DNA from 2 places in the Nocardioides sp. CF8 genome. Region 1 is predicted to be linked to the other one. Evidence: riboswitches for the same ligand, from Rfam matches in the RefSeq annotation. Region 1 holds a riboswitch; the other holds the start of a gene.
What was found. A riboswitch is a leader RNA that binds a small molecule or an ion and turns the genes downstream of it on or off. The one in region 1 is predicted to bind cyclic di-AMP.
Positions count from the first base shown of each region.

Region 2: another riboswitch for cyclic di-AMP. It lies ahead of CF8_RS20680 (C40 family peptidase); the one in region 1 lies ahead of CF8_RS13170 (C40 family peptidase).

Region 1 covers NZ_CM001852.1:2,698,678-2,705,905, forward strand. The annotation lists gene CF8_RS13155 (Flp family type IVb pilin) at 70-252, shown strand; gene CF8_RS21590 (Flp family type IVb pilin) at 329-493, shown strand; gene CF8_RS13160 (M48 family metallopeptidase) at 496-1,716, opposite strand; gene CF8_RS21060 (hypothetical protein) at 1,713-2,924, opposite strand; gene CF8_RS13170 (C40 family peptidase) at 2,962-3,954, opposite strand; cyclic di-AMP (ydaO/yuaA leader) riboswitch at 3,968-4,132, opposite strand; gene CF8_RS13175 (hypothetical protein) at 4,291-4,497, opposite strand; gene CF8_RS13180 (hypothetical protein) at 4,557-4,826, opposite strand; gene CF8_RS13185 (DEDD exonuclease domain-containing protein) at 4,889-6,664, shown strand; gene CF8_RS13190 (Lrp/AsnC family transcriptional regulator) at 6,671-6,949, opposite strand.
Region 2 covers NZ_CM001852.1:956,936-964,163, forward strand. The annotation lists gene CF8_RS04685 (NAD(P)/FAD-dependent oxidoreductase) at 1-966, shown strand, start outside; gene CF8_RS20675 (hypothetical protein) at 972-1,634, opposite strand; gene CF8_RS04695 (sulfotransferase family 2 domain-containing protein) at 1,686-2,318, shown strand; gene CF8_RS04700 (HIT family protein) at 2,311-2,733, shown strand; gene CF8_RS04705 (hypothetical protein) at 2,775-3,893, shown strand; gene CF8_RS04710 (SDR family NAD(P)-dependent oxidoreductase) at 3,931-4,698, shown strand; cyclic di-AMP (ydaO/yuaA leader) riboswitch at 4,904-5,063, shown strand; gene CF8_RS20680 (C40 family peptidase) at 5,068-5,637, shown strand; gene CF8_RS04720 (hypothetical protein) at 6,043-6,579, shown strand; gene CF8_RS04725 (metallophosphoesterase) at 6,634-7,228, shown strand, end outside.

The DNA.
Region 1 (7,228 bases):
CTTCTTGTCGGGTCTGGTGCCTGACGGGCCAAGACTCTCCACCATTCATCACACACAAGGGATATCGAAATGATCCAGTTCCTCAGCCTCATGCTCAACGCTCGCCGTGACGACGAGAAGGGCGCCACCGCCGTCGAGTACGGCCTCATGGTCGCGCTGATCGCCGCCGCCATCATCCTCACCGTCGGCCTCCTCGGCGACGAGCTCGTCAAGCTGTTCACCGAGGTCACCACGGGTATGCAGGGCCGCTGATCCAACACCTGGGGCCGGTGTCCGCGTTCACACGCGGATGCCGGCCCTCGGTACGTTCCGGCCCAAGGAGTGAGCAATGACGATGACCCGCAAGCATGACGAGGACGGCGCGACCGCCGTCGAGTACGGCCTGATGGTCGCGATGATCGCCGCTGCGATCATCGTCTCCGTCGGCCTGTTCGGCGAGGAAGTCCTCGCCCTGTTCCAGGAGATCCCCCCGCAGCTCGGCCGCAACATCTGAGGTCAGTCCTCGGTCGCGAGCGCCAACCGCTCCAACACCGTGGGGTGACTCCCCCACCACCACTGCAGCCACACAGGCGGCGTCGGATCCGCCAGCGAGCGCAGTGCCAACAACTTCTGCATCTCCACGAAGGCGACCGGGTCCCCGGTCGCCTTCAGCGCTTCCACGTCCGCGCGCGTCTCGATCTGCCGGCTGACGCCGTTCTCCAGCGGACTCGCCGCGAGCGTCGCCCACACGCTGAGCGCCAGCACGAGGGGCACGATCCGCGGATCAGCCAGGCCCGGTCGGCCGCGTCTGCGACGGGTGGTGACGACCAGTCCCAGCAGGCCGACTCCGGCGGCCCCTCCCAGGGCGCCCAGCGCCGTACCGATCACGACGTCGCCGTGCGCCGCGTGCGCCAGCTCGTGGGAGATCACCGACAGGGCCTCGTCTCGCGGCAGCGACTCGACCAGGTTGTCGTAGACGACCACCCGCCTGGTGTTGCCGATGCCGGAGACGTAGGCATTGAGCGTGGTCGTACGCCGAGACGCGTCCGCGACGAGCACGTCGTCGAGCCGTACTCCCTGCTGGTCCGCGAGCACGAAGATCTCCGACCTGAGCCCGGGGTCGGTCAGCGGCGTGAAGTCGTTGAACAGGGGCTCGACGACGAGCGGATAGATGAAGGAGCCGAGCACCACGAGCGCCCCGACGAGTCCCCCCGCGATCGCCGGCCAGGCGCGACGCCAGCGTCGTGCGACACCGAGGAGCACGAGCAGCCCGACCGACGTGGTGACCACGGCGACCACCTCGCTCGTCGCCACGTCGCGTGCATATCCGACCCACGTCTGGGTGCTCAGACCGTTGGCCAACCGGTGCCGTTGCAGCATCACGCTGCACGGCAGGGTCGCCAGCCGACCGAGCAGGCTGATCGCGAGCACGCCGAGCACGACCTTCGCCCACCAGCGGCCGGGCAGCCGCTCCATCAGCCGCTCGCCCCAGCGGGTGAACCCGAGCGCCGACGCCACCACGAGGGTGATGGCGAGTGACAGCAGGCTCCACCGACGGGCCCAGGCTGCGTAGTCCTCGCCGCGCCTGATCTGCTCGGCCGTGAACACCGTCTCGGGTCGTACGGCGCTGGGCGCACCACCCGGCACCGGCTGCCACGGCACCCAGAGCGCCGCCACGACGACGAACCCGACCACCGCGACCAGCGTCACGGTGAGCGCGCAGCGGCGAGCGGTCACGGGCGGAGCCCCCTGAGCCGGACCTGCCACCCCCGGAGCACCTCACCCGGGGTCAGTCCCACCGACGCCAGAGCGCGGCGCGTGGTCGCACCGTCCGATGCCTCGTCGTAGACCCGGACCAGGCCGCGCTCGCCGACCCGGGCAGCGACCTCGACACAGGCGAGCCAGGCCAGCTCGTAGGCGGCCTCGAGACTGTCGGACGAGGTGTCGAACTCGGCGACGCCGGGTAGGTGGTCGGGCACCCCGTCGCGGCGCACGAGCGCGCGCGCCCGGGCAGCCGTCGTGCTCAACGGCAGCCCGATGTCGCGCAGGGCGACGTAGTCGGCGAAGCCTTCGAGCAGCCAGGGATCGAGGGAGACCGTGGTCGCGTCGGTGGCGACGTGCACGAGCTCGTGGCTGATCACGACCTGCGCACCCGCGCCGCGCAGCCGCCCCGTGACCTCCGGGTTGACGAAGACCCGCACCGGCCCGCTCGTGCGCTGGGAGCCGTCGGCGGCGGCAGTGACCGCGGCGATACCGGCATACGTCCCGTCAGCGACGTCGAGCGCGTCATCGAGCGCCTCGCTGCTCGCCGGCACCTCCAGGACGACCGAGGGGCGCCACTGCGGGAGCACGCCCCGGACGACGGGGACCGCTCGGCGGACCCGCTGGAGGTAGACGCGCGCCTCCCGGGCGGCCTGCTCGCCGGCTGCCATCACGAGGGCCCGGGGTGTACGCCGTATGACCAGCCGCTCACGCAGCCACAACGGCGAGATGCGGTCGCCGCCGCCCAGGCCGGTGATGGCGACGCGCCCGTCGTCGGGCGCGAACGCGACGAGCACCTCGGCGTGTGCCGGCTCCTCATCGAATCCGTCGATCGCCCAGGTCAGGTCGACGGCGGCGGTCCAGGAACCGTCCGGCGCGACCGCCCCGACCTCGTCGACGTAGCGCGCCGACAGGTCGACGAGTCCGAGCTCGCGCGCGTTGTCGGCGACTGCCCTCAGGAGCCCGACGGACGCAGGATCGTCCGGACGCCCGAGCTCGGCAGCGGCGTCGGGGTGACCTGCAGCCAGGGCCCGGACGAGGTCCTGGACGACGGCCGCCGCAGCGCCCGCCTGCGCCGTCGGCGCAGCCGAGTCGTCGGAGAGGTCGGCCCGGTAGGGCTCGTCGCCACCGACGAGCCAGACGCCTGCTGCGACCAGCCCCACACACAGCGAAAGACCGGCCACCCACCAACGTGGGCGACCGGTCTTCGAGGTCGGGCGATCAGCCAGGGCGAACCGCGCCGACGTAAGGCATGGAGTGGAGACCGGAGACGGCCACACCGGTGCCGGGGTTGGCTGCGTGCACGATCATGCCGTTGCCGATGTACATGCCGACGTGGCTGATCGGGCTGTAGTAGAAGACCAGGTCGCCGGGCTGCAGCGCACTCGCGGAGATGTGCGGGCCGGAGCCGTACTGCGCGCTTGACGAGTGCGGGAGACCGACACCGGCCGCGCCCCAGGCGCGCATGGTGAGGCCCGAGCAGTCGAAGGCGTTGTCGCCGGTGGCGCCGTAGACGTAGGCGTCGCCGACCTGGGCCATGGCGTAGGAGATCGCCGCTGCGGCCCTGCCGGAGGCGGGCACCGAGGCGGGCATGCGCGTGGTCTCGGAGCGCGACGAGGTCATCAGACGCTCACGCTCCTCGGCCTCGAGGTCGGCCAGCAGGTCTTCGGCTTCCTCGAGCTTCGTGTCGATCGTCTTCTTCTCGGCTGCGAGGTCGTCGGTGGTCTCCGCGATCTCGGCGGCACGATCGGCCGTGGCGTCGCGGCGCAGGTCGAGGGCCTCGAGCTCGGTCGAGTAGGCGTCGAACATGTTGTCCTGCAGGGAGTTGAAGCCCGACATGGTCGAGAGCTGCCCCAGGAAGGCACCCGGGTCGTCGGACACGACGACCTGGCCGACGGTGGAGATCGACTCACCCTGGTAGCCGCGCAGGATCGAGTCAGCCACCTCGCCCCGGACCGCGTCGAGCCTGGCGCTCTGGCGCTGCTCGTCGCTGCGGAGGGCCGACAGGTCCTTGCGGAGGTCGGCGAGGTCGAGCTTGGCGTCGTTGTATCGCTCCGAGGCCTGCTCCGCCTCGTGGTAGAGCCGGTCGACCTTGGCCTGGACATCCTTGATGTCCGGGTCAGCCTGGGCCGGTGAAACGGGGATGATTCCGATGGCGGCAATCGCGGTGATTCCCAGCAAGGCGCTGCCGAGTCGCATCCGGTCGTGATTCACGAGCGGGTGTTCTCCCTTGTGTGTCGTACGTCTACCGGGTGAGCTGACGGGTTCGGGCACGACATGCCCTACGCCTCCTCCGCATGCGCGAGCGCATGTCCTTGGAGGCGATTCACCCCAGACGGGAAGTGGTTCCCCGGCTCCGATCCACTGACCGGGGGGTCAACGGATCGAACTCGACGCGGTGCTCGCGCGGACCCGAGTGGCCCACTTCCACGATCACCTGAGGGGTCAGCGTAGTCCGCCCCCGGCACTGCTGCCAATCTCCGTCCCGATGCAGACCGCGTGTCGTTGCTGTGGTGTGGCTCACGTGACTGATGGGGCGTCGAGGCCGGATCAGGCCGATTCCACGATGGGTCCCGTGACCGGCTGGACCAGCCGCAGTGGTGGCACGAGGCCGCCATCGGCCAGCGCCTCGAGGGCGCGGCGTTCGTCGTCGTCGAAGGTGAGCTCGGGCGGTGGCCCCAGCAGCACGGTGACCACGCAGTCGTGGCAGGCCAGTCCCCGCACCAGGCAGCTGTCGCAATCGATTCGTGTCGTCATGTGACGCACCGTGCCACCGAGCACCGACAACGGCCGGTCGCGAGCGACCGGAGGCGTGTTCAGCCAGGGTTGGTGGTGGGGTCCTCGCCGAGCAGGGCCGCCTCGTTGCGGTCCACGATCTCGATGGCGTCGTCGCGCCCGCACCAGCGGCACGACACCGACTCCACGGACTCGCCCCTGACCTCGGTGGACTCCACCGCGTGATCGCCGGCCAGGTCGAAGTGCCAGAACTCGGTCGTGCGCCGTGTGCGGGTCACGTCGAAGCGGGTCAGGTTGCCGCAACCGCCGCAGCGCCAGCGGTGGGACGAGGTCGGCAGTTCTGTGGTCACGGATCCAGCCTAGTGGCGCGGCGTCCCCGACGATGTCGGTGGTCGGACCTAGCGTCGTGGACATGACCACCGCAGCAACCACCTCCCGATGGGAGGCCCAGCGCAGCTTCGACGAGCTGGGCCGGCCGCTGCGCGACATCACCTTCTGCGTGGTCGACCTCGAGACGACGGGTGGATCTGCGGCGGCGGGGTCGATGATCACCGAGATCGGGGCGGTCAAGGTCCGCGGCGGAGAGGTGCTCGGCGAGTTCCAGACCCTGGTCAACCCGCATGCGGCGATCCCGCCGTTCATCGCCGTGCTCACCGGCATCACCAACTCGATGGTCAGCGACGCGCCCTCCATCGATTCCGCCCTCCCGGCGTTCCTGGAGTTCGCCGCCGGCAGCGTGCTGGTGGCCCACAACGCCCCCTTCGACGTCGGCTTCCTGCGCCACTTCGCCAGCGCCCAGGACCTGGCGTGGCCCGCCTTCGAGGTGCTCGACACGGCCAAGCTCGCCCGCCGCGTGATCACCCGCGACGACGCGCCCAACTGCAAGCTCTCCTCGCTCGCCCAGCTGTTCAACGCGACCACGACCCCCAACCACCGTGCCCTGTCCGACGCGCGCGCGACCGTCGACGTGCTGCACGGACTGATGGAGCGACTGGGCGGTGTCGGCGTCCACACCCTCGAGGAGCTCCAGACCTTCACCTCCCGGGTCTCCACCGCCCAGCGCCGCAAGCGCCACCTGGCCGAAGGACTGCCGCACGCCCCCGGCGTCTACCTCTTCCGCGACGACCGCGCGCGCGTCCTCTACGTCGGCACGTCCAAGGACCTGCGCAGCCGGGTGCGCACCTACTTCACCGCGTCCGAGACCCGCACCCGGATGGGCGAGATGGTCGGATTGGCCGAGTCGGTCTCCACCATCACCTGCGCCACCCCGCTCGAGGCCGAGGTCCGCGAGCTGCGCCTGATCGCCGAGCACAAGCCGAAGTACAACCGCCGCTCCCGCTTCCCGGAGAAGATGCACTTCGTCAAGCTCACCCGCGAGCCCTGGCCGCGACTGTCCCTGGTGCGTCGCGTGCTCGACGACGACGCCGATTATCTCGGCCCGTTCTCGTCGAAGAAGTCTGCCGACAAGTGCCTGGCCGCCCTGCACGAGACGTTCCCCGTCCGGCAGTGCTCCGACCACATCGGGGTCAATCCCTCCCGCACCCCCTGCGTCCTCGCCGAGATGGGGCGATGCCTGTCCCCCTGCGACGGCAGCGCCGACCCGACGACCTATGCCGCGGTCGTCCGGCAGCTGCGCGACACCTTGCTCCATCGGCCTGACGAGGTCGTCGATGCCATCCAGCGACGGATGACCGCCCTGGCCGACCTGGATCGCTTCGAGGAGGCCGGAGTGCACCGCGACCGGCTCGCCACCTTCGTGCGAGCGGCCGCGCGCACCCAGCGGCTCTCCGCCCTCACCGGGTGCCCCGAGGTCGTAGCAGCGCGCCGCGAGGACGACGGGCGCTGGGCAGTCCACATCGTGCGGCACGGCCGGCTGGTCGCTGCGGGCGTCATCCCCTCAGGCGCCGACGCACACCACTACGTCCACCAGCTTCGCGCGAGCGCGGAGACGGTGATCGATGCGCCGGGCCCGGTCCCGGCAGCCACCGCCGAGGAGACCGAGAAGGTGCTCCGCTGGCTGGAGGCGCCAGGCATCCGCCTCGTCGACGTGGCCGGCGAGTGGGCCTGCCCCGTCGGCGGGGCGACGCGCCATCTGTCGGTCTACGACGCGGTCGAGGCGTCCCGGCTGTCACTGGTGCCCTTCGACGAGCAGCGCCTGCCGTCCGCCGTCCACCAGCCCGCGCGCTGAGGAGCGTCAGTCCAGCCCGAGCGAGAAGGCCGACTCCAGGTCATGGCGCGAGAAGGTGCGGAACGCGATGTGCGTCTCGGTGGACGTGACGCCCTCCACCTTGTTCAGTGAGTCGGCGACGACGGCGGCGATGTCCTCGTGCTTGCTGACCCGGATCATCGCGATCAGGTCGATCTGGCCGGTCACCGAATAGACCTCACTGACGCCGTCCAGCGCCGCGATCGCCTCGGCGACCTCAGGGATGCGGGCGACGTCGGCCTTGACGAACACGATGGCAGTGATCATGGGCGACACCGTACCGCCGCCTCGGCCCACCGAGCACTGAAGGCAGGGGTCGCCCGATCGGGTAGTGGATCTAGTCCTTTCGGGCCACCTCGGGTCATTTGCTCACGCACGAACCTCTTCCCTCTTTAGCGTGTCGACGTCTGCGTGCAATCAGGCCCTACGAGGGGAACTATCGGGATGTCACACATTGGTCTTGGACGTGTGTGCGGAGCGCGCACCTGCGCCGCCGTCGCACTCGCACTCGGCGCCTCACTGTTCGGGCTAGTTGTGATGTCCAGG
Region 2 (7,228 bases), 1.7 Mb from region 1:
CCCGCTGAGTGGTACGGCGAGCACGACGTCGACCTCCGGACGGGCATGTTCGTCGAGAGCATCCACCTCGACGACCACGTCGTGGCGACGGCTGACGGCCGGCAGCCCTACAGCCGGCTGCTGATCGCCACCGGCGCCCAGCCGCGCACGCTCCCGCTCGCGTCCACCGGCGAGCTCGAGGTCGTCTACCTGCGCAGTCTCGACAGCGCCCGTCACCTGCGCGAGCGGATCGTCGACGGCACCCGGCTGCTCGTGGTCGGCGGTGGGTGGATCGGCATGGAGGTCGCGGCCACGGCGCGCGGCCTGGGCGCTGAGGTCACCCTCGTCGAACCGGCCGAGCAGCCGCTGCTCAAGGCCCTCGGTCCCGAGGTCGGGCAGCGCCTCGCCGACGTCCACCGCAAGCACGGCGTCGACCTGCGGACCTCGACCTCGGTGGAGTCGCTGCAGGGCAGGCGCGCCGTCCTCGACGACGGCAGCGAGCTGGAGGTCGACCTGGTGCTGGTCGGGATCGGGGCCGCTCCCGACGACGGGCTCGCCCGCTCCGCCGGGCTCGACGTCGACAACGGGATCCTGGTCGACGCCGGCCTGCGCACCAGCCACCCCGACGTCTTCGCCGCCGGCGACGTCGCCAACCACGCACACCCGCTGCTGAAGGAGCGCGTGCGCGTCGAGCACTGGCAGAACGCCGTCAGCCAGGGCAAGGCCGTGGCGCACGCCCTGATGGGCGAGGACGTCTCCTTCGACGAGCTGCCGTCGTTCTTCTCCGACCAGTACGACCTCGGCCTGGAGTACTTCGGCCACCCCGGGGCCGCCGGCAGCGACTCGGTCCGGATCGAGCCGGGCTCGAGCGGTGAGGACTCGCTCGTCGCCTGGTGGCACCGCGGGGACACGCTGGTCGCCGCGATGCACATCAACGAGTGGGACCGGTCGAAGGAGCTCGCCGAGCGGGTCCGTCAGGGCAGCTGAGGAGCTCAGGCCCTGCCGGGCACGGCCAGCGGGGTCCCGCGAGCGCCCGCCCACTCGCCGGTGCCGGCGAGCCGTTCCCACACGGTGCACTCGGGAGCGAGGTGCTCGCGCAGTGCCTCGCGCGTGGCATCGGTCAGCTCACCGCGGACCGGCGCCGTCGAGACGTTGCGGCGCTCGAACTCCAGCGGGCGCTCGAGCCGCTCGGAGAAGTAGGCCTGCCACACGTCCGGCCGCTCCACCGCGAGGATCCTGTCCACGCCGATGAGCCCGTCGACGGTGATGAACTTGGCGGGACGCCCGCGGGGCGTGGGCACCCGGCGGTCACCGGCGATGTAGCTGCGGGCGTAGTCCTCGAAGGAGACCGCCGCCGTGGACTTGTCCGGCCGGCGCTCCTCCTGCCCGTCCCGTGCGCGGTAGCGCCACCACGACTCCAGCCACGAGACCGGGTCGCGGAACATCGTGACGACCTCGTAGGACCCGCGCTCGTGGCCCGACTCGGCCAGCCGCGGCGCGATCTTGCGCTCGAAGCCGCTGGCGCCGAGGTGCTTCATCCCGGGCGGGCTGCTGATGACCAGGGAGGCGTACGGCGCGAGCGTCCGCTCCAGGCTCGTGCTGGCGGTCTTGGACAGCGCGAGCAACACGAAGCCGTAGTCGGGCAGTGCCATCACGCGCACCATCCTTGCACCGGGGCCGTCCGCGCCGTGGGCTAGCCTCGGCGCGTGCTGATCTCCGACCACCACCGGTTCGTGTTCGTCCACGTGCCCAAGACCGGCGGGGACTCGATCGACAAGATGCTGCGCGCCCACGTCCCGGACGTCCGCAAGCAGAAGATGACCCGCCATGCGCCGTACGGCGACATCCTGGCCCTGGAGCCGGACATCGCCGACTACTGGTCGTTCGCGATGGTGCGCAACCCGTGGGCGCGGATGGTCTCGTGGTGGTCGATGATCGACAAGTGGAACCACGCGTGGGGTCCCGCGTCGGGCAAGCCCCAGATCAAGCGGGGCGGCATGAAGGACGGCAACAAGATGTGGCGCCGGGTCGCCGAGTTCGCCGACTTCGAGGAGTTCATCCTCCGCGGGACCGACGAGATCCCGCGACTGGCGATGCCGCAGATCGACTACCTCCTCGCGCCCGGCCGCCGAGTCGACTTCATCGGTCGCACCGAGTCGCTGGCCGCGGACGTCGCGCACGCGCTGCAGGAGATCGGGCTCCCCGAGGCGCCGCTGCCCCACCGCAACAAGTCCCTCAGCACCGGCCACTGGCGCGACCACTACACGCCGGCGACCCGCGATCGCATCGCGCGGATCTATGCCCCCGACTGCGAGGAGTGGGGCTACACCTATGACTAGCCCGCGGGCTGGCTGCGTCTTCTGCCAGATCGTGAGCGGCGAGGCGGCGGCAGCAGTGGTGCTCGAGCGCGACGACGTCGTCGCCTTCCTCGACCAGCGGCCGGTCTTCAAGGGTCATGTCCTGCTCGTGCCGCGCGCCCACGTCGAGACGTTGCCCGACCTGCCGGCAGCGCAGCGCGACGGCTTCCTCGCTGCGGCCCAGGACCTGGCGAGCGCGGTCACGGCGCTCGGGGCCCAGGGTTCCTTCGTCGCGATCAACAACACCGTCAGCCAGTCGGTGCCCCACCTGCACCTGCACGTCGTGCCCCGCACCAAGGGCGACGGACTGCGCGGCTTCTTCTGGCCGCGCACGAAATATGGTGCCGGCGAGATGGACGACCACGCCGCCCGGCTCCGCGAGGCGCTCGCGCACTGAGCCCCCTGCAACGATTCGGGCACCGGCCGCGTCACAGGGGCATGAGGAAGCTGCTCGGACCGCTGCTGGTCCTGTTGATGGTCACCCTGGTGGCGCCCGCCCAGGCCGGCTCCGTACGTGCCCGCTCGAGCGTGCCGTGGGACCGGGTCGGCGACGGATGGGTGCTCGCGACGATCGACCGCGGCGTCCCCCGGCAGGGCGAGCTCCGGGTCCGGGCGCGCAGCCTCGAGCTGATCTCCCCGGAGGGCACCCGCTACGCCCTCCACGCCACGCGCCGGCAGCCGCTGGAGCACGGCGTCGACCCCAGCAGCTTCACCCTGGTCGACTGGGACGCCGACACCCGCACGGCCCTGCTCAAGCGCTACGTCAGCCTGGCCCGCGCGCAGGCGGTCCGGCTCAACCTCGAGAGCGGCGCGAGCCAGACCCTCGCGCTGCCCCGGCGCGAGATGGCCACCGGGCTGCGGCCCGACGGCGCCGGCGTGCTGTCGCAGACCCTGAGCGGCAAGATCCTCTCGATCACGTGGGCCGGGGAGCGCAGCGTGGTCGGGCAGGCCTCCCAGGGCGGCGCCATCGCGACGCCCGACGGTTCGGCGGTGCTGGTCGCCGACGTCGGCCACCTGGCCGTGCTGCCGCTCGACGGCTCGACCGGCCGCGAGATCGCGACGCCGGGGGAGTGTCGACCGCTGCGCTGGCACGCCGCCACCACGCTGCTCGCCTCCTGCTTCTCGCGCCAGGGCAGCCAGCTGGTCACCGTCGGCCTCGACGGCACCGTCACGCCGATGGCCGGCCTGCGGCCCACGACCTCACCCGGCTTCCACGGCCCGAGCTGGGACGACTCCGACGTGCGGGTCGTCGGCGGGCGGTCCTACTACGAGGGCAACGGTCCGTGTGGTGGCTCGTTCATCACCCGCGAGAACCGCGCCGGCGAGGTCAAGGTGGTCCGCGTGCCGGGGAGCCGGGGCGGCATCTCGCTCGTGGACACCCGCGACGAGCGGCTCGTCATCGCCCACACCGCGACCTGCGATGCCGGCCCGCCCCGCGCCGTGCTCTCGACGTTCGACCCGGTCACCAAGGACGAGGACGCGCTGGTTACGCTCGCGCGCAGGGAGCACTGGCGCGAGGTGCTGGCCTGGGACGAGGCGCGGTCGTGGGGGTACTAAGGTCGGCCCGTCCAGTTCTTTGATGTCAGGAGTCACCATGGGTCGCTTTGACGGTCGCGTCGCAGTCATCACCGGAGCCGCGCGCGGCATCGGATTCGGTACGGCGCAGCGCTTCGCCAGCGAGGGCGCGTCGGTCGCCATCGTCGACCTCGACGAGGCAGCCGCGCAGGAAGCCGCTGGCCGGCTCGAGCTGACCGACGATGCCTTGGCGATCGGCGTCGGCTGCGACGTCTCCGACGTGGCGGCCGCCGAGGCCGCGATCCAGGCTGTCGTCGACGAGCTCGGCGGGATCCACATCCTCGTCAACAACGCCGGCATCACCCGCGACAACCTGCTGTTCAAGATGACCGAGCAGGACTGGGACCTGGTCATGGGCGTCCACCTCAAGGGCCCGTTCAACATGACCAAGGCCGCCCAGAAGCACTTCGTCGAGCAGAAGTACGGCAAGATCCTCAACCTCTCGAGCGTCTCCGCGCTCGGCAACCGCGGCCAGGCCAACTACTCCGCGGCCAAGATGGGCGTGCAGGGCTTCACCCGCACTCTCGGCATCGAGCTCGGCCCGTTCGGCATCAACGCCAATGCCATCGCGCCCGGCTTCATCGCCACCGAGATGACCGACGCGACGGCCGCCCGGCTGAAGATGGACGTCGAGGAGTTCCGCAAGCTCAACGCCGACCACAACCCGGTCCGCCGGGTCGGTTTCCCCGAGGACATCGCGGCTGCCGCGGCCTTCCTGTGCAGCGACGAGGCGTCCTACATCACCGGCCAGACGCTCTACGTCGACGGCGGCGCCAAGCTCGGCTGACGACGAGACGCCGCTCACACGGGCGGCGAGACGCCGCTCACAGCAGCGGCGAGACGGGGGTCACTCCCGCACTGAGACACCGCTCACGCGCTACGCCTGAGCGGTGTCTTTTCGTGCATTTCGAGTTGGACGGCGGCGCTTTCGCATGCATAGCGTGCTCGAGCACCACCGCTCCGGGTTCGCCGAATCCTGCCCGTCCGGAGCGTCCCCCGAGACACGAATTCATCGGGCAGGAGTGGGGGACCCACAGGTTCCACGCCGGGATCGTCGCTCGACGATCGCGGCTCGGGGTGAAGTCACGCGAGTGACGGAGCACTTTCCAGCTCCAACCCGACAGCTCACCTCACAGGCGTGGGAAAGGAATCTGCCATGCCTGCGATTCGTCGCATGGCGCGCTCCTGCGCGCTCACGATCGTCACCCTGGGCGTCACGGCCACCACCGTGGCCGTCGCCCCCGCCCATGCTGCCGACAGCCAGACCACCCGGTCCGGCGCGGTCGCCCTCTCCGACAGCCAGGTCACGAAGTACGACAAGACCATGGCCTCGCGTCGGCAGCGGTCCGCCCAGCGCCTCTCCGCGCGGATCTCCTCCGCGCAGCAGACCGCGATGGCCCAGCGCGGCGACGCCTACTCGTACGGCGCTGCCGGCCCGAACGCGTTCGACTGCTCGGGGCTCATCTACTACAGCTACCGCGGCGCCGGCTTCGACGTGCCGCGCACCTCGGGTGCGCAGGCGGCCCACACCCGTCGCATCTCCAAGCAGGACATGCGCCCCGGCGACCTGATGTTCTTCTTCAACTCCGGCGGGGTCTACCACGCTGCGATCTTCATCGGCTACCAGAACGGCCACGCCATGATGGTGCACGCGCCCGGCTCCGGCCAGCGGGTCACCGTGGCTGCGCCCTGGACCAGCTCCTGGTTCGCCGGCACCCTGCGCTGACGCGCCTGCCTGACGAAGCTGCCTGACACGGCTCGCCTGCTCCTCGGAGCGGGCGAGCCGTTCGTCATTTCAGGCCGGCGAGGGTTCTGCCCTGCCGGCCGCGACGCCCGCCCCGGCTCGCCCCCCTTTGCGCTACCGAAGGGTACGGCTGGGGATTTTGGCTGGGGGCCACCTGACTGTTCGGTAACTCCGGGCGGGCTCGGGCGGGGCTCCGGTGGGCCGTGGGCGTGGTGTGCGCGTGGGTATGGGCGCTGGCGTGAGCAGGGTGGTTCGCAGGCTGTTCGCCGAGGCGTCGCACCCGGCTCCCCGGGAGTTCTCGAAGAGCGACCAGATTGAGCGCCGGCCGGCCGTTCGGGCCCGTCCACACGTCTGGTTCTCGAGGTCTTCACGGAAGGACGCGCGCCGATGCGCCGCAACTCAGCGAGCCCTGTCCACCTCCGACCGGTCAGGGCGCTGGCGCTGCTGGTGACGCTGGCCGGCGTGATGCTGTCCACGGGGGCGTTCATCACCCCGGCATCGACCCAGCCGCTCCTCGTGAAGCCGAAGCCCAGCGCGACCGCGCTGGCGCCTGCGACGCTGTCCCCGCGTGACGGTGCCTTCGTCGAGGGCACGCAGACCGTGGCCTCGACGCCCACCACCGCCGACGACTCGGTCGTCTCGCTGTGGGCCGACGAGGGCCGGCTCGAGGCGACGCCGACGGTGGGCACCTCACGGATCAGCTTCGACGTCGGCACGAACTCGATCGAGGCGCGCTACGGCAACCACCTGCTCGTCAACGGCGAGCACCGCATCGACCTGCCCGACCTGGTCGACGAGCGCACGACGCTCGAGGTCCCGAACGACGCGCTCGTCCAGGGCGAGAACACGGTGCAGGTCGTGACCGGCACCATCCAGAGCAGCTGCGGCACCAACCACGACGACTTCGTCGTGAGCAACGTGTAGCTCGAGCTCCTCGGCGAGGTCGCCGACGGTGAGGAGAACGAGTACTCCTACTCGATGGGCGACGGCAGCTGCGGCTCGAACACGTCGCTGCGCAAGGACGCCACCCTCACCTTCTTCGTCCTCGGGGACCCGGTCGGCACCACCGGCCTCACCACCGAGCTGGACACCTCCACCCTGACCAACGGGGCGCACACCCTCACCGCGGTCACCGAGTCGGGGGCGCAGACCGAGCACACGGTCACGGTCAACAACGCCCCTGCCGGAGCTCCGCGCCTGATGCCGGCCGACGGCACCATCGCGGCCGGTGAGCAGCCCGTGCTCGCGTCGTTCCTCGCGGGCACGCCCGGCAGCGTCGCCTCCATCACCGTCGACGGCTCCCCGCTGGCGACGACCCCGACCCTGGGCCACGGCGCCGCGGCCTTCAGCTTCGACGTCGGCAGCAACTCGATCGAGGCGAAGTACCACAACCACGTGCTGGTCAACGGCGTGAAGGCGGAGATGGGCGGCGACTTCGTCAACCAGCGCGTCGACGTGATGTTCCCCAACGACCGGCTGGTGCCGGGGCTGAACACCGTCACCGTCGTCACCGGGACCACGACCGGCTCGTGCGGGCAGAACCGTGACGACTTCACGATCTCGAAGATCGCGC